3 regions of the Nonomuraea sp. B1E8 genome follow, and region 2 is predicted to be linked to each of the others. Evidence: riboswitches for the same ligand, from Rfam matches in the RefSeq annotation. Region 2 holds a riboswitch; each other region holds the start of a gene.
What was found. A riboswitch is a leader RNA that binds a small molecule or an ion and turns the genes downstream of it on or off. The one in region 2 is predicted to bind thiamine pyrophosphate.
Positions count from the first base shown of each region.

Region 1 (7,035 bases), on a different contig from region 2:
CAACTCAGCCATCCCACGGTGATCGGGATCGGCCGCGGCGACCTGGCGGAACCGGTGTTCAGGTCGTGGCTGGAGCAGGACTACCTGTTCCTGCTGGACTATGTGCGGGTGTTCGCGCGGCTGGCCTGGCAGGCGCCCGACCCGCATCTGGGCGACCTGGTGGACCTGGCGCACGCGACGTACCACGACGAGCTGAACCTGCACAGGTCGTTGTCGGCGGAGTTCGGGGCCGACCTGGAGGGCGCGGTGAAGGGGCCGGCGTGTGCGGCGTACACGGGGTTCCTGCTGGAGTCGGCGGCGTCGTACGGGGAGGGGTTGGCGGCGCTGTACCCGTGTATGTGGGGATATTCGACCCTCGGGCAGATATTGGCGGAGAATCCGCCTACTGAGCTGAGATATCGGGCCTGGGTGGACACGTACGCCGACCCCGGGTTCGCCGCGCTCGCCGTACGCATCGCCCAGATGATCGACGAGGCCGACCCGGACCCGGCGCGGGCGGAGGCGAAGTTCAAGGAGGGCATGGCGCACGAGCTGGCCTTCTGGAGCGTGCCGTAGCATCCACAGGCTGTGGACGGCGCGGCGCGGACCGTACCCTGGTGACATGCCGGAACTTCCCGAAGTGGAGTCACTTACCCACTTCCTGCGCGAGCGGGCGGTGGGCCGCACGATTGTGGGAGTCGACGTGGTCGGCTTCCAGGCGCTCAAGACGTTCGACCCGCCGGCCACGGCGCTCGGCGGGCTGGGCATCACCGGCGTGGCGAGGCACGGCAAGTTCCTCGACCTCGACTGCGACGGCCTGCACCTGGTCATCCACCTGGCCAGGGCGGGATGGCTGCGCTGGCGCGACGACCTGTCGGGCGCCAAGCCCGTCCGCCCCGGCAAGGGGCCGCTCGCGTTGCGGGTCCGGCTCGCGCCCGACGACGAGGGGGCGGCGCCCGGCTTCGAGCTGACGGAGGCGGGCACCCAGAAGCGGCTCGCCGTCTATGTCACGCGAGATCCGGGCGAGGTCCCCGGCATCGCAGCGCTCGGCCCCGACCCCCTCGACCCGTCCTTCACGGTCGCCGCGCTCAAGCGCATCGTGGGCGGCAACCGCACGCAGATCAAAGGGCTGCTGCGCGACCAGAAGGTCATCGCGGGCATCGGCAACGCCTATTCCGACGAGGTGCTCCACGCGGCCAGGATGTCCCCGTTCAAGATCGCCGCGACGCTCACGGACGCGCAGATCGCCGACCTGCACGAGGCCATCGTCACCACGCTCGGCGAAGCGGTCGAGCGGGCGCACGGGCTGGCCGCGAAGGACCTCAAGGCGGAGAAGAAGTCGGGGCTGCGGGTGCACAACCGCGCGGGACAGCCGTGCGACGTCTGCGGCGACACGATCCGCGAGGTGTCGTTCGCGGACTCGGCCCTGCAGTATTGCCCCACCTGCCAGACCGGCGGCAAGCCCCTCGCCGACCGGAGGTTGTCCCGTTTGTTGAAATAATCCATCTGTTACGGCACAGCCGGCGTCACCGCACGCGCCGACGCCGGGTGTTCTGTTTGTTGGTTGGTTTCTTCGTGTTACGGCACAGCCGGCGTCACCGCACGCGCCGACGCCGGGTGTTCTGTTTGTTGGTTGGTTTCTCCGTGTTACGGCACAGCCGACGTCACCGCACGCGCCGACGCCGGCCGCCGTCTGTCATGGCCGGTCGTGAAGGCTCACGGGTTGCTCGCCGTGACGAGCGCCTTCTTGGCCGTGTTCCGTGGTTCCCGCGCGACCCCAGTTCCTGGGTGCGCCCCCGGGTCGCCTGGAGAGCAGGGCGGTCGCCGCGATGGCCGTCGCCAGCAGGGCGGCCGCCAAGGGGACCGCCAGGGCCGTGCGGAAGGCGGTCATCCCGGCTTCCTGCGTGGTCGCGCCGCCGAGTGCGGCCACGTTGACCGCCGTGACCATCGACACGCCCAGCGCGGCGCCGAACTGGAACGACGAGTTGATCAACCCGCCGGCCAGCCCCTGCTCGCGGGCCTCGATCCCGTCCGTGGCCGTGATCATGAGCGGGCCGTAGGCGAAGGCGAACATCAGGGCGATCAGCATCATCGACGGCACCATCGCGGCGTAGGTCCAGTCCAGCCCGGCGCCCAGGAAGAGCACGTAGGCCAGCAGGCCCGACAGCAGGCCGCCGAGGATGACCTTGGCGTTGCCGTACCGGTTGACCAGCCACGGGGTGAGCGTCGGCGCGATCACCACGTCGGCGGCGGCCGCCAGCAGGGCGAGCCCGGTCTGCATGGGTGACCAGCCGCGCAACTCCTGCAGGTAGAGCGTGACCAGGAACTGGAAGCCGAAGAACGAGGCCGTGAGCAGGACGGCCATCACGTTGGCCCGTACCAGCGCCGCCGACCTGAAGATGCCGAGGCGGACCAGGGGGTGCGGTGAGCGGCGTTCGATGGCCGCGAACGCCGCCAGCAGTCCCAGGGCCGCGGCGAAGACCGCGAGCGTCAGCGGCAGGCCCTCGGACGGGCGCTCAAGGCGTACCACTCCATAGACCAGCAGCATCATCGCGCCCGTCACGCTCGCCGCGCCCGCCAGGTCGAAACCGCCGGCCGGGCGCTCCTCCGCGGGCGGCTTCTTGATCAGCAGGATCGCGGCGAGCAGGATCACCAGCGACATCAGCACCGGGGCGAAGAAGACCCAGCGCCAGCCGAACGTGGTGAGCACCCCGCCGAACACCAGGCCGAGCGCGAAGCCGGCGGCGCCGGTGCTGCCGTAGATGATCAGGGCGCGGTTACGGTCGCGGCCCTCGGGGAAGCTCGTGGTGATCAGCGACAGCCCCGCGGGCGTCATGAAGCCGGCGGCCACTCCGGTCACGAACCTCGCCAACAGCAGCACCCAGCCGTCGTTCGCCACTCCGCCGAGCCCGGAGAAGGCCATGAACACCCCCAGCCAGAGCAGGAACATGCGCCGCCGGCCCAGCAGGTCGGCCGCCCGGCCGCCGAGCAGCACGAAGCCGCCGTACCCCAGGACGTAGGCGCTCACCACCCCGCTGAGCATGCTCGTGGGTACGCCGAGATCGGCCCGGATGGCGGGAAGGGCGACGTTCAACATGGCGACGTCGATGCCTTCGAGAAAGATGGCCCCGCAAAGAACGATCAGTACGCCCCACGCACGAGCAGGGACAGGCATGACAACCCCCGGTTACCGAAAATCATATTGGTTCCTTGTTGTAACCGTCCACATCATTGGCCATTATGAGATTTCATGGAAGAAGGCACTTCCGAGTCACTCGGTTACTCCGCAGGCACCATGGACGACGACTACGACGCGCGCCAGTGGGACACCCGTGAGGACTGCGAGGTGCGCCAGATCCTCGATCGCATCGCCGACAAGTGGTCGCTTCTCGTCATCGCCCTGCTCGACTGCAAGAGCCTGCGTTTCACCCAGCTCCGCCGGGAGATCGACGGCGTCAGCCAGCGCATGTTGAGCGTCACGCTGCGCCAGCTCGAACGCGACGGCCTGGTCAGCCGCACGGTCCACCCCGTCGTCCCGCCCAGGGTCGACTACGCGCTGACGCCGCTCGGCCGTACGCTGCACGAGACCATCAAGTCCCTGGTCACCTGGACCGAGGCCCACCAGGAGGAGATCGCCCGCGCCCGCGCCGCGTACGACGCGCGCGCTCATGGCCTCACTTCGTGAGGCGGGCTCGGTCGTCTGGTGCCGGCGCCTTCCCCCGTCGCTCCTTCGTCGCTCCTCCTCCAGGCGACGGCACTCCCTCGCGTGTTCATGGCCTCACTTCGTGAGGCGGGCTCGGTCGTCTGGTGCCGGCGCCTTCCCCCGTCGCTCCTTCGTCGCTCCTCCTCCAGGCGACGGCACTCCCTCGCCGGGAGATGATGGGGTCATGACCGTTCCTGAGATCGAGCCGGGCGGCATCCCGGCAGACGCCTACCTTCTCGACGTCCGCGAGCAGGACGAATGGCGGGCGGGCCACGCCCGTGAGGCGGTGCACATCCCGATGACCCAGATCCAGGGCCGGGTCGACGAGGTGCCGAGCGACCGGACGGTCTACGTCGTCTGCCGGGTGGGCGGCCGGTCGCTGCAGGTGGCGGCCTGGCTCAACCAGCTCGGGCGCGACGCCGTCAACGTCGGGGGCGGCATGCAGTCGTGGGAGGCGGCCGGGCGTCCGCTGGTCAGCGAGACGGGGGAGCAGCCCTTCGTGGCCTGAGCCGGACGCCTGCCACCGCGCGCCATAGGTGCTCCGGAGCAGGCCGAAGGGCCACCCATGGCACTCGTGGGTGGCCCTTTCGACGCTTGTACGGCTACGGAGTGCCGTCAGCTTTCCCCCTTTTCGCCTCCCCAAGGCGATTGCCTATTGCGCTGCTGGACACAACCGGCTTGCGGTGGAATTTCGCCGCAGGCCGGCAATTGATGGGCAGGATATGCAGGCTTGAGCGGGCCATGCGATGGTGTGAAGGGACAAGAATCCCTCCTTTCCTGCCGGACGCCCGCCGGCCATCCGCGCGGAGGTCGCTCTCCCGCCGTGACGCGGGTCATGGCATCCCGGGCTGGCCGAACGTGGAGGGATGAGGCATCATGGGGCCCGCGGAACTCGGACATTCCGGCTCCGCACCGACAAATCAATCCGCGGGAGCTTGAGGCAATCAGGCTGAGAGGGCGACTACGGCTGTCGCCGACCGCATGAACCTGTCCGGGTAATGCCGGCGTAGGGAGTGTGCGATGTCGCACGTCGCCGACGAAGTTCCGCTGACTCTCGACGGTCAGGCCCCCAAGACCCTGGGCGTGCTCGATCAGGGCGCGCTCTGGGCCAACCTCGGTGTCAGCCTCCTCGGCTTCTCAGGGGCGCTGCTCCTGCTCAACCCGACCGGCGACGCGCCGCTGAGCCTGGCCGCCGCACTGGTGGCGACGGTGGTCGGCAGCCTGATCGGCACGGCCATGGTGGGCCTGTCCGCCATCCCCGGCACCCGCACGGGCCAGCCCGCGATGGTGCTGCTGCGCGGCCTGTTCGGGGCCAGGATCTCCTTCGCGCCCACGGTGCTGAACATCGTGCAGATGCTCGGATGGGGCGCTTTCGAGCTGTGGGTGATCGCCAAGGCCGCCACCGCGATCTTCGACGGGGTGGCGTACCCCGTGTGGGTGGTGCTGGCGGGCGTGCTGACCACCGCGCTCACGATCTGGCCGCTCGGCGCGATCCGCCTGCTGCGGCGGTACGTCACCGTCGGCGTGATCGTGTCGATGATCTGGTTCACCTGGTTCTTCCTGTCCGAGGCGCCCGCACCCGCCGGCGGGTCGTGGACCGGGTTCGCCCCGGCCGTCGACTACGTGATCGCGCTGTCGGTGTCCTGGGTGCCGCTGGCCGCCGACTTCGCCCGGCACTCCCGCTCCGGGCGCGCCGCGTTCACCGGGATCGTCGGCGGCTACACGATCGCCCAGGTGGCCTGCCTCGGGCTCGGCGTCTACGCCGTGGCCATCGCCGGCGCCGCCGTCGTGGAGGCCGACAACACGGCCGTGTTCAGCCCGTTCGTGGCCGCGCCGCTCGGAGCGCTGTTCTTCGGCATCCTGGTGTTGCGCGAGACCGACCAGTCGTTCGCGAACGTCTACTCCACCACCATGTCGCTGCAGAACCTGATGCCGCGCGTCGACCGGCGGGTCATCTCCACCGCCATCGGCGTGTTCACGGTCGTGATCGCCCTGGTCGTCGACGTCACCTCGTACGGCGCGTTCCTGGGCGTGATCGGGGCGGTGTTCGTGCCGATGTTCGCGGTGCTGGCCGTCGACTATTTCGGGTTCGGCCGCTCCGACCGCTGGAACACCGACGAGGACGCCCCCTCGCGCTGGTCGATGCTGGTGCCGTGGGCGCTCGGCTTCGCCGCCTACTGGCTGACCACCTCGACGCCCACCATCGCGGCGTGGGACGGGTTCTGGGCGTCGGCCCGCGACGCCATCGGTTTCACCAGGCAACCGTGGATGAACGGCGCGCTCGGCGCGGCGGTGGTGGCGGCCCTCGTGACCGCGCTCATCGGCGTGCTGCGGAGGCGCGCTGTTCGACGTTGAGCAGGTGCTGCTTGGCGCTCGCGCCACCCGCGTACTCGCCGAGCGCGCCGTCCTCGCGCACCACCCGGTGGCAGGGCACGATCACGCAGACGGGGTTGGAGGCCAGCGCGTTGCCGATCGCACGCAGCGCACGCGGCCTGCCGATGCTCTGGCCGATCTCCTCCAGCGTCGTGGTCGTGCCGTAGGGGACCGCCGTGGTCTTCTGCAGCACCGACCGGGCGAACGTGGTGGCCAGCGCCCAGTCGACCGGCGTGGCGAACGCGCGCAGCCGGCCCGAGAAGTAGGCGTCGAGCTCTCTGCGCACCGGGTCGAGCCGTCGCGCGTCGTTGCCGATGAACGTGCCCACATGCCGGCTGACCAGCTCGAAGACGTCGTTCTCGCTCTCGAAGCTGCAGGCCGCGATGCCCTTGCCCGTCACGGCCAGCACCAGCCTGCCCACGGCGCCGTCGTAGGTGCCGAACGCGATGTCGGGCGGCGTCTCGCCGCGGTAGGTGCTGGAGGTCACCCGCAACAGGGCATCGAGATCACCGCTCGCCATTCGCCCTCACCCTCCACACCCGCCGAGATCGCCGTGACCGCAGCGTATCGGACGGATCGCCCGACGCACCTACCAAGCCACGTGCACTATGGAGGTGTGGGGGACGAATGGGCCGGTAGTGACGACGAGATCGCACGCGCGGTGCTCGCCGGGTCGCCCAACGCCGTCGTGGCGCTCGACCGTGACCAGAGCGTGCTGGTCTGGAACGAGGCCGCCGAGCGGTTGTTCGGGTGGGCGGCCGAGGACATGCTCGGGCGGCGGGCGCCGATCGTGCCCGGCGAGCTGACCGCCGAGCTCAACGCCGTGCTGGAGCGCGTACGCACGGGAGAGTCGGTGTCGTTGCGCACCAAACGCCTGCGCAAGGACGGCGTCCTGCTCGACCTCCGGGTGGACATCAGCGCCCTGCGCCTGGGCAACGCCGTGGCCGGATACGTCTGCGTGCACCATCCGGCGCGGGCCG
Region 1 is NZ_JBDPLS010000001.1:1,737,272-1,744,306, reverse strand. It holds gene ABGA98_RS08470 (transcriptional regulator) at 1-555, shown strand, start outside; gene ABGA98_RS08465 (DNA-formamidopyrimidine glycosylase family protein) at 602-1,480, shown strand; gene ABGA98_RS08460 (MFS transporter) at 1,676-3,154, opposite strand; gene ABGA98_RS08455 (helix-turn-helix domain-containing protein) at 3,230-3,664, shown strand; gene ABGA98_RS08450 (rhodanese-like domain-containing protein) at 3,867-4,190, shown strand; TPP riboswitch at 4,600-4,712, shown strand; gene ABGA98_RS08445 (cytosine permease) at 4,703-6,037, shown strand; gene ABGA98_RS08440 (methylated-DNA--[protein]-cysteine S-methyltransferase) at 6,000-6,575, opposite strand; gene ABGA98_RS08435 (PAS domain-containing sensor histidine kinase) at 6,672-7,035, shown strand, end outside.
Region 1: another riboswitch for thiamine pyrophosphate. It lies ahead of ABGA98_RS08445 (cytosine permease); the one in region 2 lies ahead of thiO (glycine oxidase ThiO).

Region 2 (7,035 bases):
GATCGACACCACGAACCTGCTGTTCAACGCGCCCGGCGCGGTCGCGCTCACCGGGATCGACGGGGAGCGCGAGGTCGAGCTGCTGCCCAGGACCAGGCTCCAGCCCGACACACCGCACCGCTTCCGGCTCCACCACCCCGGCCCGGTCACCCACGTCAGGGTCGACATCTATCCGGACGGCGGTCTGGCCAGAGTCCGCCTCCACGGCCACCTGTCCTGACCGTGCCCGGAGCGTGCCGGTGGGCAGGGGTGTGCGCCAGGGCCGGCGGCGACGCGGCGGCCCCGGCGCGCTCACTGCCAGAGGTAGACCGTGCTCCCCGACGGGCGTTCGCTGTTGGGCAGCGGCCGCTGGTATTTCACCACGCCGGCGTTGACCAGCCGCTGCACCCGTACCTGGAAGCCCAGGGCCTGTAACTCGGACCTGGCGTCCCTGAGCTCCTTGCCGAGCACCCCCGGCACCACGCGGAGGTGCCGGTCGTCGCGGCCCTCGCCGTCGCGGCCGCCGAACCAGTCCCAGAAGTCCGTCTGGCACCGCGCCACCGTGATCATGACCTGGGCGCCCTTGTCGACCTCTGCCTTCGCCTTGGGCTCCTGGGCGATGACCGTGCACGGCTCGGCGTCGTCGTCGACCTCGTTGACCTGCACCTGGAAGCCCTGCCCGCTGAGATGGCCGGCGGCCTCGTCCTTCGGCATGCCGCCCACGTCGGGCATGACCAGCCCGGCGCTGACGAAGATGTCGACCTTGGTGCCCTCCTTCACCTTCTCGCCGACCTGCGGCGAGGTGCGGATCACCTTGTCGCGCTCGACCTCCTGGTTGGCCAGGCGTTTGACCGAGTCGACGGTCAGCCCCGCGTCGGCGAGGGCCACGCGGGCGTCGTTGCCGGTCATCCCGGCCACGTTGGGCACGATGACACGCTTGGGACCGAGCGAGGGCACCAGCGTGATCGTGTCGCCGTTGTCGAGCTCGGTCTCGGCCACCGGGTCGGTGCGCAGGACCAGGCCGGCGGCCACCTTCTCGTCGTGCCTGCCGTCGGCCTTGCGGACCACGAGGCCGAGCGCGGCGGCGTTCTTCTCAGCGATCGCCATGTCCTTCCCGACCAGGTCGGGGACGATGACGGGGTCGGACTGCGAGAAGTACCAGCCGGTCAGCCCCACCGCGACCGCCATCACGGCGGCCAGCGTCACCAGGAACCAGTTGGGCCGGAACGCGCGCCGTTGCGGCACCTCCGCCCGCGGCTGGATCAGCGTGTGCCCGGGAGCGGCCTGCGGGCGCGACCCCGCGGCGGAGCCGGGGCCCTGCTGGTGGGCGCGCGGCGGCACCGGGCCGCTCACGGGCTGGCCGGTCGTCCGCGGCAACATGCGGTGCGCGTCGACGGCCGCCACCAGCATCGCGGTGGCGTCCGCGGGACGGTCGCCCGGCTCGCGGGCCGTCGCGTGCGCCACCAGCGTGTCGATCAGCGGCGGCACGTCGTGGACGAACGACGACGGCGCCGGCACGGTGTCATGGACGTGCCGGTAGGCCACCGACATCGGCGTCTCGCCGTCATACGGCTGCTGCCCGGTCACCAGCTCGAACAGCATGATGCCGGCCGCGTAGACGTCGCTGCGCACGTCGGCGCCGCCCGTGGTGACCTGCTCGGGCGACATGTAGCCGATCGTGCCGATCATCACGCCGGTGCGGGTCTGGTTGGTCGCCTCGATGGCCCTGGCCAGACCGAAGTCGACGACCTTGACCCGGCCGTCGTCGGTCATGAGGACGTTTTCCGGCTTCACGTCGCGATGGACCAAACCCGCCTGGTGGGCCGCGCCGAGCGCGGCCAGCACCGGGATCATGATCTCGAGCGCCTCGCGGGCCGGCAGCCGGCCGCGGTCGCGCAGGATGTCGCGCAGCGTCCGGCCGGGCACGTACTCCATCGACAGGTAGACCACGTCGGTGTCGGTGCCCTGGTCGAAAACGTGCACTATGTTGGGGTGGGAGAGACTGGCCACCGACTTGGCCTCGCCGATGAACCTCCGGACGAACGCCGGGTCCTCGGCGAGTGAGCGGTGCATGACCTTCAGCGCGACCGTCCGGTCGAGCCGGATGTCCAGCGCGAGGTAGACGGTCGCCATACCGCCCCGGGCGATCCGGCTCTCGATGCGATAGCGCCCATCGAGGAGCCGCCCGACCAGGGGGTCCGCAGTCGTCGTATCCACCCCGCTGAGTTTACGGGCGTTTTGCCACTGACAGGGCCCGGCCGCCCGAAACCGATGCGGAGACGTTCTCGTTCGTACGCCCTTCGTTCCCGGGAAGCGGACATAGCCTCACCGGCGTCACGCCCTTACCGGTCGGCCGCGCGCCCGCGCCCCCAAGCTCCGGCCGGAGCCAGGAGACCCAGGGGCGAACCGTCCCTTAACCCGCGGCAGCCCGGGCGTGTCGCCCGGGCTGCCGGCGGCGGCTCACGTGCGGTGATCCCGCGCGGTGGGGACCCGGCGACCGTGAACGTCGTCCGCGCGAGCGGTCGCCGTGGGCGAGGGTTACGGGGTCATCGGGGAGGAGGCTTCGGCGTAGCGGCGGCGGGGGATGCGCCCCGCCTGGCGGGCCAGACGCCCGGCCGTCACGGCCTCCCGCATGGCCGTGGCCATGAGGTCGGGCCGCTGCGCCCGGGTGACCGCCGTGGCCAGCAGGACGGCGTCGCAGCCCAGCTCCATCGCCAGGGCCGCGTCGCTGGCCGTGCCGATGCCCGCGTCGAGGATGACCGGCACGGACGCGGCCTCCACGATCAGCTCGATGTTGTGCGGGTTGCGGATGCCCAGCCCGGAGCCGATCGGCGCGCCCAGCGGCATGACGGCCGCGCAGCCCGCCTGCTCCAGGCGCCGCGCCAGCGCCGGGTCGTCGCCGATGTACGGCAGCACCACGAACCCGTCGGCCACCAGCCGCTCGGCCGCGTCGAACGTCTCGATCGGGTCGGGCAGCAGCGTGCGCTCGTCGGCGATGACCTCCAGCTTGACCCAGGGCGTGCCGAGCGCCTCGCGGGCCAGCCGCGCCGTCAGCACGGCCTCGCCCGCGGTGAAGCAGCCCGCGGTGTTGGGGAGCACCTTGATGTCCCGCCTGCGCAGCACGTCGAGGACGGAGCCGCGGGCGTCCGGGTCGAGCCGCCGCATGGCGACCGTGGTCATCTCGGTGCCGGACGCGGCCAGCGCCTGGTCGAGCACCTCGAGCGACGGGGCGCCGCCGGTGCCCATGATGAGCCGGGACGAGAACTTCTCCCCGGCGATGATCAGATCATCCACCTTGCACCGCCGTCAGGACCTCCACGCGGTCGCTGTCGCTGAGCGCCGTCGTCTCCCAGGCGCTGCGCGTGACCACCTCGTCGTTCACGGCCACGGCCACTCCGGTGGTGGCCGCGGTCAACGTGCTCACGGCCTGCGCCACGGTCGTGCCGTCGATCACCTCGTGCGCGGTCCCATTGATCATCACAATCATGAAATTTCCTGAAACCTTCCCGGCGAGCACAGCGCCGCCAGCTCGCCTTCTTCGCCCAGCAGGACGGCCGTCGTCAACGGGGCCAGCAGCACGCCGCCCCGATGGTGCCCGGTGGCCAGCGTGAGCCCGGGCGTGCCGCTCGGGCCGATGACGGGCAGGTTGTCCGGCGTCCCCGGCCGCAGCCCGGCCACCACGTCGGCCACCTCCAGCTCGGTGACGCCCGGCACCAGCTCCCTGGCGTCACGCAGCAGCTCGTAGAGCCCGCCGGCCGTCACCCTGGTGTCGAACCCCATCTCCTCCTGGGTGGCGCCGACGACCAGCTCGCCGTCGCCCCTGGGGACCAGGTAGACGGACGAGCCGTGCACGGTGCCGCGTACGCACCGGCCGAGCAGGGGCTGGGCGGAGCGCAACCGCATGATCTGCCCCTTGACCGGCCGGACCGGCACCCCGGCCAGCCCGGCGCTCCACGCCCCGGCCGCCAGGATCACCCGCTCGGCCCGCAGGTGCCGCGGCACGCCGCCATCGGCCACGGCGGAGGCCGGGACGTCCGGTGGCGCGAGGCGTACCCCTGTGACCCTGCCGCCGTCACGCAGGAGCCCGCTCACGCGCGCCCGCACCAGCGGGACGCCCAGCCGGTCGAGGGCGGCGAGCAGCGCAGCCGTCACGCGGCGCGGATCGACCCAGGAGTCGCCGGGAGCCAGCAGGCCGCCGCGCACGGCGGGGGCCAGCATGGGCTCACGGCGCCGGCACTCGCGCCCGGTCAGCCGCTCGACCGGCAGCTCCAGCTTCTCCATGAACGCGGCCAGCTCGTCCAGCGCCGCCAGGTCGTCGGCGCCGAACGCGACGTCCAGCGTGCCGTTCGTACGGAAGTCGAGCGCGGCCGGCCCGGAGAGCCCGGCGTCCCCGGCCAGCTCGGCGGCGAAGGACGGCCAGCGGCGCAGCGCGGCCATCCCGAGCCGCAGCAGCGGCGCCTCGGTGTAGGTCACCTCGCTGACCGGAGCCAGCATCCCCGCGGCCGCGTGCGAGGCCCCCGAGGCGGGCGCCGGGTCGGCCACGGTGACCGGCCGGCCGGAGCGGGCCAGCCGCCAGGCGACCGACAACCCGACGATCCCGCCGCCTACGATCACGTCCACATGCGCTCCCTTCGCCGGCATGACCCGGATCAGGTGTCTTGCGGTCGAAGGCCCGGTCAAGCCTTCCTCTCAGCCCGGTAACGGCCGGACTCCCGCGCGTCTTTCCCTCACCAGCGTACGGCCTCGGTGTCATGCCCGGACACCGCCCCCGTTATGGTCATGGACGTGAAACACGTCGTCGTCGTCGGAGCAGGACTGGCCGGCCTGCGCACCGTGGAGGCGCTGCGCTCGAAGGGCTTCGCCGGGCGCGTCACCATGGTCGGCAGGGAACGCCACCGCCCTTACGACCGCCCGCCCTTGTCCAAGGCCGTGTTGTCGGGGGAGGCCGACGACAGCTACGTCGGCGCCGACCTGGCCGCGCTCGGCGTCGAGTTCTGGCCCGGCGTCAGCGCCAAGTCGCTGCGCGCGGGGGTCGTGGAGACGACCGAGGGGGAGCTGGGCTACGACGGCCTGGTCATCGCCACCGGAGCCGACCCGATCAGGCTGCCCGGCGACGGTCCCCAGCACGTGCTGCGCACCCTCGACGACGCCCACGAGCTCAGGGCCATGCTCGTCCCCGGCGCCCGCGTCGCGATCATCGGCGCCGGCTGGATCGGCGCCGAGGTCGCCACCGCCGCACGCCGGGCCGGGTGCGCGGTGACGGTGATCGAGGCCGGCCCCGCGCCGCTCGCCACCGCGGTCGGCGCCGAGATCGGCGCGCGCACCGAGGCCTGGTATTCCGGCATCGACCTGCGGCTCGGCGCCATGGTCGACTCCGTGGACGAGGGCGGCGTGCGGTTGGTGGGCGGCGCGTTCGTCGAGGCCCACGTGGTCGTCACCGGCATCGGCGTGCGTCCCGCCGTCGAGTGGCTCGCCGACGCGGACATCGACCTGCACAACGGTGTCGTCACCGACGAGCATCTGCGCGCCTCGTTGCCCGGCGTCGTCGCCGTCGGCGACTGCGCCGCCTGGTGGTCGCGCCGCTGGCGGACCCGGCTCCGCGTCGAACACTGGGACTCCGCGCTCAACGCGCCCGAGGTCGCCGCCGCGACGCTGCTCGGCGAGGACGCCGTCTACGATCCCGTGCCCTACTTCTGGTCGGAGCAGTTCGGGCACATGCTGCAGTACGCCGGCCACCACCCCGCCGGCGAACGTCTTCTCTACCGCGGTGACACGGAGGGTAAATGGTCGGCCGTCTGGCTCACCGCCGACGACGCCCTCGCCGCCGTGCTCGCCGTCGATCGGCCGCGGGAGCTCGTACAGGGCCGCAGAATCATCGCCTCGGGCCAACGCCTCGATGCCAAACGCCTGGTAGATCCCGAAGTGTCCCTACGAGATTGTGTTGTTTGAGCAAGCGCGCCATGTGGTAGTTGTGGTTTCGTGACACTTTCTGTTGCACAGATCGACCGGGAGACCGAGCAGCTCGTCGACGAGTGGCTCACTCTCCCCGAAGTGGCCTCACGCCTCGACCTTCCGCTGGGGCGGGCCAAGCAACTCCTCAAGGACCACAAGCTGCTCGGCGTACGCAGAGGCAGCGGCGGGCCTCAGGTGCCCGCGGTGTTCCTCGACGGAAAAGACGTGATGAAGGGCCTGCCCGGCACGCTGACCGTGTTGCAGGACGCCGGCTACGACGACGTCGAGTCGCTGCGCTGGCTCTTCACCCCGGACGAGTCCCTGCCGGGGTCGCCCATCGAGGCGATCCGGGCCGGCCGTCACACCGAGGTCAAGCGGCGTGCCCAGGCTCTCGCTTTCTGAGGCCCGCCTCTATCTCTGCACCGACGGCCGCCGCGACCGCGGCGACCTGGCAGAGTTCCTCGACTCCGTGCTGGCCGGCGGCGTGGACATCATCCAGCTGCGGGAGAAGGGCTTGGAGGCCCGCGAAGAACTCGCGCTCCTCGAGATCTTCCGCGACGCCTGCGACCGGCACGGCAAACTCCTGGCCGTCAACGACCGGGCGGACATCGCCCACGCCGCCCGGTCCGACGTGCTCCACCTGGGGCAGGACGACCTTCCTGTGACGGTCGCGCGAGAGATACTCGGCGACGACATCGTCATCGGAAGGTCCACCCACTCCGCTGCCGAGGCGTCCGCCGCGGCCGTGGAGCAGGGCGTCGACTATTACTGCTGCGGCCCCATCTGGCCCACCCCGACCAAACCCGGCCGCCCGGCGCCCGGACCGCCGCTGCTCAGGCACGCGGCGGCGCTCGGCACCTCGCGGCCGTGGTTCGGGATAGGCGGCATCGACCTCGACAACCTCGACGAGGTCATGTCGTACGGCGCCGAGCGGGTGGTGGTCGTACGCGCGATCACCGACGCGGACGATCCGGGGGCGGCGGCGGCCGAGTTCGCCAAACGCCTGGCGGCTCCCTGAGCCGAACGCCTGGCGGCTCCTGACTGGCCCGCCCGGCCGCCTCAGGTCTTGCGGGACGTGGCGGCGATGGCGAGCTCGGTCAGGGC
Region 2 is NZ_JBDPLS010000009.1:376,694-383,728, reverse strand. It holds gene alc (allantoicase) at 1-220, shown strand, start outside; gene pknB (Stk1 family PASTA domain-containing Ser/Thr kinase) at 292-2,196, opposite strand; gene ABGA98_RS29295 (thiazole synthase) at 2,518-3,273, opposite strand; gene thiS (sulfur carrier protein ThiS) at 3,266-3,466, opposite strand; gene thiO (glycine oxidase ThiO) at 3,463-4,599, opposite strand; TPP riboswitch at 4,589-4,705, opposite strand; gene ABGA98_RS29280 (FAD-dependent oxidoreductase) at 4,765-5,928, shown strand; gene ABGA98_RS29275 (Rv2175c family DNA-binding protein) at 5,959-6,333, shown strand; gene thiE (thiamine phosphate synthase) at 6,311-6,949, shown strand; gene ABGA98_RS29265 (polyprenyl synthetase family protein) at 6,991-7,035, opposite strand, start outside.

Region 3 (7,035 bases), on a different contig from region 2:
CTGCGCAACACCATGGTCGGGCTGCAACAGGTGGACTGGCGGCTGGTCGACGCCGGCCGGGGCATCGGCATGTCGGCGGCCAGGGTGCTGTTCAAGGTGGAGCTGCCGATGGCCGCGCCGGTCATCCTGTCGGGCGTCAGGACCACGCTGGTGCTGAACGTCGGCACGGCCAGCATCGCCGCCTTCATCGGCGCGGGCGGGCTCGGCGACCTGATCACCACGGGTGTGAGCACGCAGCGCAACCTGGTGCTGGTCACCGGGTGCGTGCTGATCGCGGTGCTGGCGCTGATCATCGACTGGGTGGGCGGGCTCGCGCAGCGGGTCCTCGCCCCGAAGGGGCTGTCGTGAGAGCGTTCCTGGCCCTGCTGCTCGTCCTGGTAGCCGTTGCGGTGACTGCCGGGTGCGGGCTGCAGCCGGCGTCGTCGTTCGTGCCGCCGGTCGAGCCGGCCGGCATCCAGCCCATCGCGTCGCTGGAGGGCACGCGGATACGGGTGACGTCCAAGGAGTTCACCGAGCAGCTCGTGCTCGGCAAGATCGCGGTGCTCGCCCTCACCGCCGCCGGCGCCGACGTGAGCGACCAGACGAACGTGCAGGGCAGCGTCAACGCCCGTGCCTCCCTGACCCGCGGCGACGCCGACCTGATGTGGGAGTACACCGGCACCGGCTGGATCACCTACCTCGGCCAGACCAAGGCGCTGCCCGACCCGCAGGCGCAGTACGTCGCGGTCCGCGACCTCGACCTGCGCGAGAACGGCATCGTCTGGCTGCCGCCCGCGCCGCTGAACAACAGCTACGCCATGGGCGTCACCCGGGCCACGTCGCAGAAGTGGGGCGTGAAGACGATTTCGGACATCACGAAGATCCCGGTGAACGAGCGTACGTTCTGCGTCGACCACGAGACCTTCGGCCGCGACGACGGCTTCCTCGGCATGATCAAGGCGTACGGCATGACCTACGGCAAGGAGATCCCGAGGGCGAACGTGCGCCGGGTGTCGGTGGGCGTGCTCTACAACTCCGTCGCCAGCGGCCAGTGCGCCGTCGGCATGGTGACCACGACCGACGGCCGGGTCCAGGCGCTCGACCTGGTGCTGCTCGAGGACGACAAGAAGTTCTTCCCCAGCTACAACGCCGCGGTGACCATGCGGCGCGAGCTGGCCGACGCGCACCCCGAGATCGCGAAGATCTTCGCGCCCATCAGCTCCAAGCTGACCGACGACGTGATGCGCGGCCTCAACGCCCAGGTCGACGTGGACGGCGACGTGCCCGCCCTGGTGGCGCGCGAGTGGCTGCGGGACGAGGGGTTCGTTCGGTAAGGGCGTTAACCCGGCCCGTGCGAGGGCAGCCGCTGGGCATGTCGCAAACACCACCCGCCCAGAACCAGCCGTACCCGGGCCGTACGGAAGAGATGGCCCCTGAGCCGCGCGACGAGATGCGCGACTACGTGGGCCGTGACCTGCTGAACGGCAAGAAGGCGCTGATCACCGGCGGCGACTCGGGCATCGGCCGGGCGGTCGCCGTGGCCTTCGCCAAGGAGGGCGCCGACGTCGCGATCGCGTACCTCAGCGAGCACGAGGACGCCGCGCACACCCGCAAGCTGGTGGAGGCGACCGGGCGGCGCTGCGTGCTCCTGCCCGGCGACCTGGGCGACCGCGACCACTGCGCGTCCGTCGTCGAGCAGACCGTGGCCGAGCTGGGCGGCCTGGACGTCCTGGTGAACAACGTGGCCTACCAGGCGCCCGTCGACGGCCTGGAGGAGCTGACCGACGAGCAGTGGGAGCACACGTTCGCGGTCAACATCCACAGCTACTTCCGCGTCATGAAGGCCGCGCTCCCCCACCTGCGCGAGGGGAGCGCGATCATCAACACCTCCTCGATCAACGGCCTGCGCGGCAACAAGACGCTCATCGACTACTCCGCCACCAAGGGCGCCATCAACGCCTTCACCTACTCCATGGCCCAGAACCTGGTCGATCGCGGCATCCGGATCAACGCCGTGGCGCCGGGCCCGGTCTGGACGCCGCTGATCCCGGCGACCATGCCGGAGGAGAAGGTCGGCTCGTTCGGCGGGCACGTCCCGATGGGCCGGCCCGCCGACCCGGACGAGATCGCCCCCTCGTACGTGTTCTTCGCCTCCGACCGGATGTCGTCGTACTACACGGGCGAGGTGCTGGCCCCGATCGGCGGCGAGACGCTGCCCGGTTAGGTCCTTGGCCTGGGCCACCTCCGTGAGCCCGCAACCGCGGGCCAGGGGCCGGCCGACATCGCCGCATCGAGGACGTGCAGGTGGGTCTCGCGGGACAGCCCGGCGTCCAGCGGGCCGAGCGGCGTCCCGGGCCGTCACGACGCGGGTGATGCTGGTAGAACAGCAGGCGTAGGTTCCGGTTCCTGACCGGTTGATGCAGGTGGTCAACCTGTCAGGACGCGGTTGCGCAACGGCCCCCGGGCAGGCGACGTCAGGAGATGCAGTGACCCCCAACCCTCGCCATGGTGTCGAGGCGATCCCGCTACCCGACGGCACGTCGGCCTGGCTGGTCACCGGCTATGAGGAGGCTCGGCAGGCGCTGTCGGACCAGCGTCTGACCAAGGTGCTCAAGGCTGAGGAACTCGGCCTGACGCCGGAGCTCACCAGTGCGATGTTGCGCATGATGATGTTCCTCGACCCTCCGGACCACACGCGCCTGCGCCGGCTGGTCTCGGCCGCGTTCACCGCCCGCCGCGTCGAGGCGCTGCGCCCGCGCATCGAGCAGATCACCGCCGGTCTGCTCGATGCGATGGCCGCCCACGAGACAGTCGATCTGATCGAGACGTTCGCCCATCCGCTGCCCCTGCAGGTCATCTGCGAGCTGCTTGGTGTGCCGGCCGAGAACCGTGCCGAGTTCCGCGAGTGGGCCGCTGTCGTGGCCGCCGGTCCGGCCCGGCACCACGAGATGCCCGAGGTGCTGGCGAGCGTGCTGGTGCGCATCCGGGCCATGCTGGCCGACCGGGCCGCACAACCCGGAGACGACCTGCTGAGCGCTCTGCTCGCCGTGCGTGAGGACGGCGACCGGTTGTCCGAGGACGAGCTGACGTCAATGGTGTTCATGCTGCTGGTGGCCGGCCATGAAACCACTGTCCACCTGATCGGCAACGGGACGTTCCTGCTGCTGCAGGAGCGGGGCCGATGGAGCCGGCTACGCGCCGAGCCCGAGCTGCTGCCGGCCGCCATCGAGGAGTTCATCCGGTACGAGCCGCCGGTCGCGAGGACGACGCAGCGAACCGCCACCACGGCGATCGAGCTCGGCGGCCGGACCATTCCCGCCGGCTCCCGGGTGGTGGTCAGCCTGGCGGAGGCCAACCGTGACCGGGCCCGCTTCACGCACGCCGGCGAAGTGCGGCTGGACCGTGCGCAGAACCCGCATCTGGGTTTCGGGCACGGCCTCCACTACTGCCTGGGCGCGCCGCTGGCCCGTCTGCAGGCGCAGATCGCCTTCGCCGCGCTGATGACGCGGTTCCCCCGGCTGGACCTGGAGGTGCCGGCCGACCAGGTCGGCTGGCGATCCGACTTTCAGCGCGGCGTGACCCGGCTACCCGTCCGGCTTCTCGGCAGCGGTCACTGAGCCACCGTGGTGGATCTGGAAGGGCTGCCGGCTCTTCGATCTCTCGCTCGACCTCACCCAGATCCTCGCCCACGCCAAGAATGAACCCGACTCCATCCTTCCGTGGTGGTGCGACCCCAGATCTTCTGATTCGTGCCCCGCAGGGCCAGCCAGCGGCCGGTCAGTCCTGGTTAGTCCTGGTCAGTCGGCCATCGGCAGGTAGACCCTGCCGCCGCGCCTGGTGAACTCAGCCGCTTTCTCCGCCATGCCGGCCTCGATCGCCTCCTGCGTGTCCAGCCCGTGCTCGTCGGCGTAGCGCCGCACGTCGTGGCTGATGCGCATGGAGCAGAACTTGGGGCCGCACATGGAGCAGAAATGGGCGGTCTTGGCCGGCGCGGCGGGCAGGGTCTCGTCGTGGAACGCCCGCGCCGTGTCAGGGTCGAGCGACAGGTCGAACTGGTCCTCCCAGCGGAACTCGAACCGCGCGTCCGACAGCGCGTCGTCCCACGCCTGAGCCCCGGGGTGGCCCTTGGCGAGGTCCGCGGCGTGGGCGGCGATCTTGTACGTGATCACGCCGGTCTTGACGTCGTCCTTGTTCGGCAGGCCGAGGTGCTCCTTGGGGGTGACGTAGCAGAGCATGGCCGTGCCGTACCAGCCGATCATGGCGGCGCCGATGCCCGAGGTGATGTGGTCGTATCCGGGGGCGACGTCCGTGACGAGCGGGCCGAGGGTGTAGAACGGCGCGTCGTCGCAGAGCTCGCGCTGCAGGTCGACGTTCTCCTTGATCTTGTGCATGGGCACGTGCCCCGGGCCCTCGATCATCACCTGGACGTCGTGCGCCCGCGCGATCGTGGTCAGCTCGCCGAGCGTGCGCAACTCGGCGAACTGGGCCTCGTCGTTGGCGTCCGCGATCGAGCCGGGGCGCAGCCCGTCGCCGAGGGAGAACGACACGTCGTAGCGGGCCAGGAGCTCGCACATCTCGTCGAAGTGCTCGTACAGGAAGCTCTCGCGGTGGTGCGCCAGGCACCAGGCGGCCATGATCGAGCCCCCGCGCGAGACGATCCCGGTCTTGCGGCGGGCCGTGAGCGGCACGTACGCCAGCCGCACCCCCGCGTGCACGGTCACGTAGTCGACGCCCTGCTCGCACTGCTCGATCAGGGTGTCGCGGAAGACCTCCCACGACAGCGCCTCCGGGCGGCCCTTGACCTTCTCCAGCGCCTGGTAGATGGGCACGGTCCCGACCGGCACCGGCGAGTTGCGGATGATCCACTCGCGGGTCTCGTGGATGTCGGGTCCGGTGGACAGGTCCATGATCGTGTCGGCGCCCCACCGGGTGGCCCAGGTCATCTTCTCGACCTCCTCCTCGATGGAGGAGGTCACGGCGGAGTTGCCGATGTTGGCGTTGATCTTGACGAGGAAGTTGCGGCCGATGATCATCGGCTCGGTCTCGGGGTGGTTGACGTTGGCGGGGATGATGGCCCGGCCGGCGGCGACCTCCTGGCGTACGAACTCGGGGGTGACACCCTCCCGCACGGCCACGAACTCCATCTCCCTGGTGACGATCCCCCGTTTGGCGCAGGCCACCTGGGTCACGGGCTCGCCCGCCGCGCGGCGCGCGGCGACCCACGGCTCGCGCAGGCGCGCCAGCCCGCGCCGCACGTCGGTCTCGACGTACGGGTCGGTGTACGGGCCCGAGGTGTCGTAGAGCGTCACCGACGAGCCGTCGGAGAGGTTGACCTGGCGCTTGGGCACGCGGAGGTCGCTTTCGTAGATCTTGGTAAAGGTGGGGACACGCGCGTCGGTCATCGCGCAAACTCCCTTCGCCGGCATTACCCGGAGCAGGTTCTGGCGGTCGGCGGCTCGCAGCCGTCCTCTCAGCCCGGTCCGCACCGGGCTCCCGCGTTGGACGGCGATGATCGTACCCACGCCCATGCCAGGACGAAACATGACATCATCCGCAAAATGGAAGATCCCACGTCAACGACCGCAGCCACCTTCCACCGCGACCCCGGCACGCTCCTGCGCCTCCTCCGCGCGGCCGGATTCGACACCGTCGAGCACGGCCTGAACACCGCCGGGCGCACGTGGCTGAGCGTCCTGGCGATCAAGCGCGAGGTTTGACAGCCCTCTCCAGCGGTACCAACCCCATCAGGGGGACTATGAAAAAGATCGCCGCTGTCGCAGGACTCGTGCTGCTGGCCACGTTCGGCGCTCCCGCCGCCCACGGCGACGGGACGGACCAGCACGAGGTGAGCGAGGAGCAATACCGGACGCTGCTCGCCCAGTGCCGCTACTCCGACACGGGCAGGGCTCGTTGCCGCTCGACGGTCAAGGAGATCTTCCGCATCGGCGCGAGGGACGCCGATCTCGACTGCCGTACGTACGCCGGCGTGACCGTGTGCGGCACGCTCCAGCTCAGCGAGGCCGAGCGCGCCTGCATCCGCGACTCCGAGGAGCACGGCATCACGTTCCGCCGCGCCGAAGTGGAGTGCTACGCCTTCTCCTGAGGGGGCAGACGCCATGATCATCGTTGGGGTCGACGGCTCGCGCGCCGGGCTGGAGGCCGCCGGCTGGGCGGCCACCGAGGCGGCGCTGCGCCGTACCCGGCTGACCGTGGCCCACGCGGTGCCTCGGTGGGTGTGCGAGGAACTGTCCGCCCGCTACGCCGAGGTCGCCCGGTGGATGCGCGACGAGGCGAACTCGGTGCTCACCGCCGCACGCGACCGGGCGCTGCGCGAACGCCCCGCGATCATCGTCAAGACCACCCTGCTGCCCGGCGACCCCCGCTCCGCGCTGATCAAGGCCGCCGAACAGGCCGACCTGCTGGTCGTCGGCGGCCACGGCATCGGCGGCGTACGCGGGCTGCTGGTCGGATCCGTCGCCCACGGGGTCGCCGCCCACGCCCGTACGAACGTCGTCGTGGTCGGCGAGCGGCCAGCGGCGCCCCGCGGCGAGATCGTGGCCGGCACCGACGGCTCGCCTCACGGCCTGCGGGCACTCGGCTTCGCCTTCGCCGAAGCGGAGCTGCGCGAGGCGCGGCTGCGGGTCGTACAGGCGTGGGCGTGGCCGCGGCCCGGCGGCTTCGTCCCCGCCGACCCCGAGAACGAGCAGCACACCCTGCACCAGCTGAAAGACCTGCTGGCCGAGCGCCAGGAGCGGCACCCGGACGTGGAGGTGCTGCCCGAGGTCGTGCACGGCCACCCCGTCGAGGTGCTGAAGGAGGCGGCCGGGGGCGCCGACCTGCTCGTCGTCGGCTCGCGCGGGCACGGGCAGCTCGCCGGCATGTTGCTCGGCTCGATCAGCCAGGCCCTGCTGCACCACTCCCCCTGCCCCCTCGCCGTGGTGCGGACCTGACCCCCGCAGTGGTGTGACCTTCGGCGCGGTGCGGGTCTGAAAGTTACATCCGTCGCCGCAGGTCACCGGGGCGGGCGTGCACGCTTGCTTCCCGCCGCGGACCGGC
Region 3 is NZ_JBDPLS010000001.1:86,016-93,050, forward strand. It holds gene ABGA98_RS00400 (ABC transporter permease) at 1-348, shown strand, start outside; gene ABGA98_RS00405 (glycine betaine ABC transporter substrate-binding protein) at 345-1,313, shown strand; gene ABGA98_RS00410 (SDR family oxidoreductase) at 1,352-2,203, shown strand; gene ABGA98_RS00415 (cytochrome P450) at 2,466-3,596, shown strand; gene thiC (phosphomethylpyrimidine synthase ThiC) at 3,777-5,381, opposite strand; TPP riboswitch at 5,374-5,486, opposite strand; gene ABGA98_RS00425 (hypothetical protein) at 5,538-5,696, shown strand; gene ABGA98_RS00430 (hypothetical protein) at 5,735-6,082, shown strand; gene ABGA98_RS00435 (universal stress protein) at 6,096-6,929, shown strand.
Region 3: another riboswitch for thiamine pyrophosphate. It lies ahead of thiC (phosphomethylpyrimidine synthase ThiC); the one in region 2 lies ahead of thiO (glycine oxidase ThiO).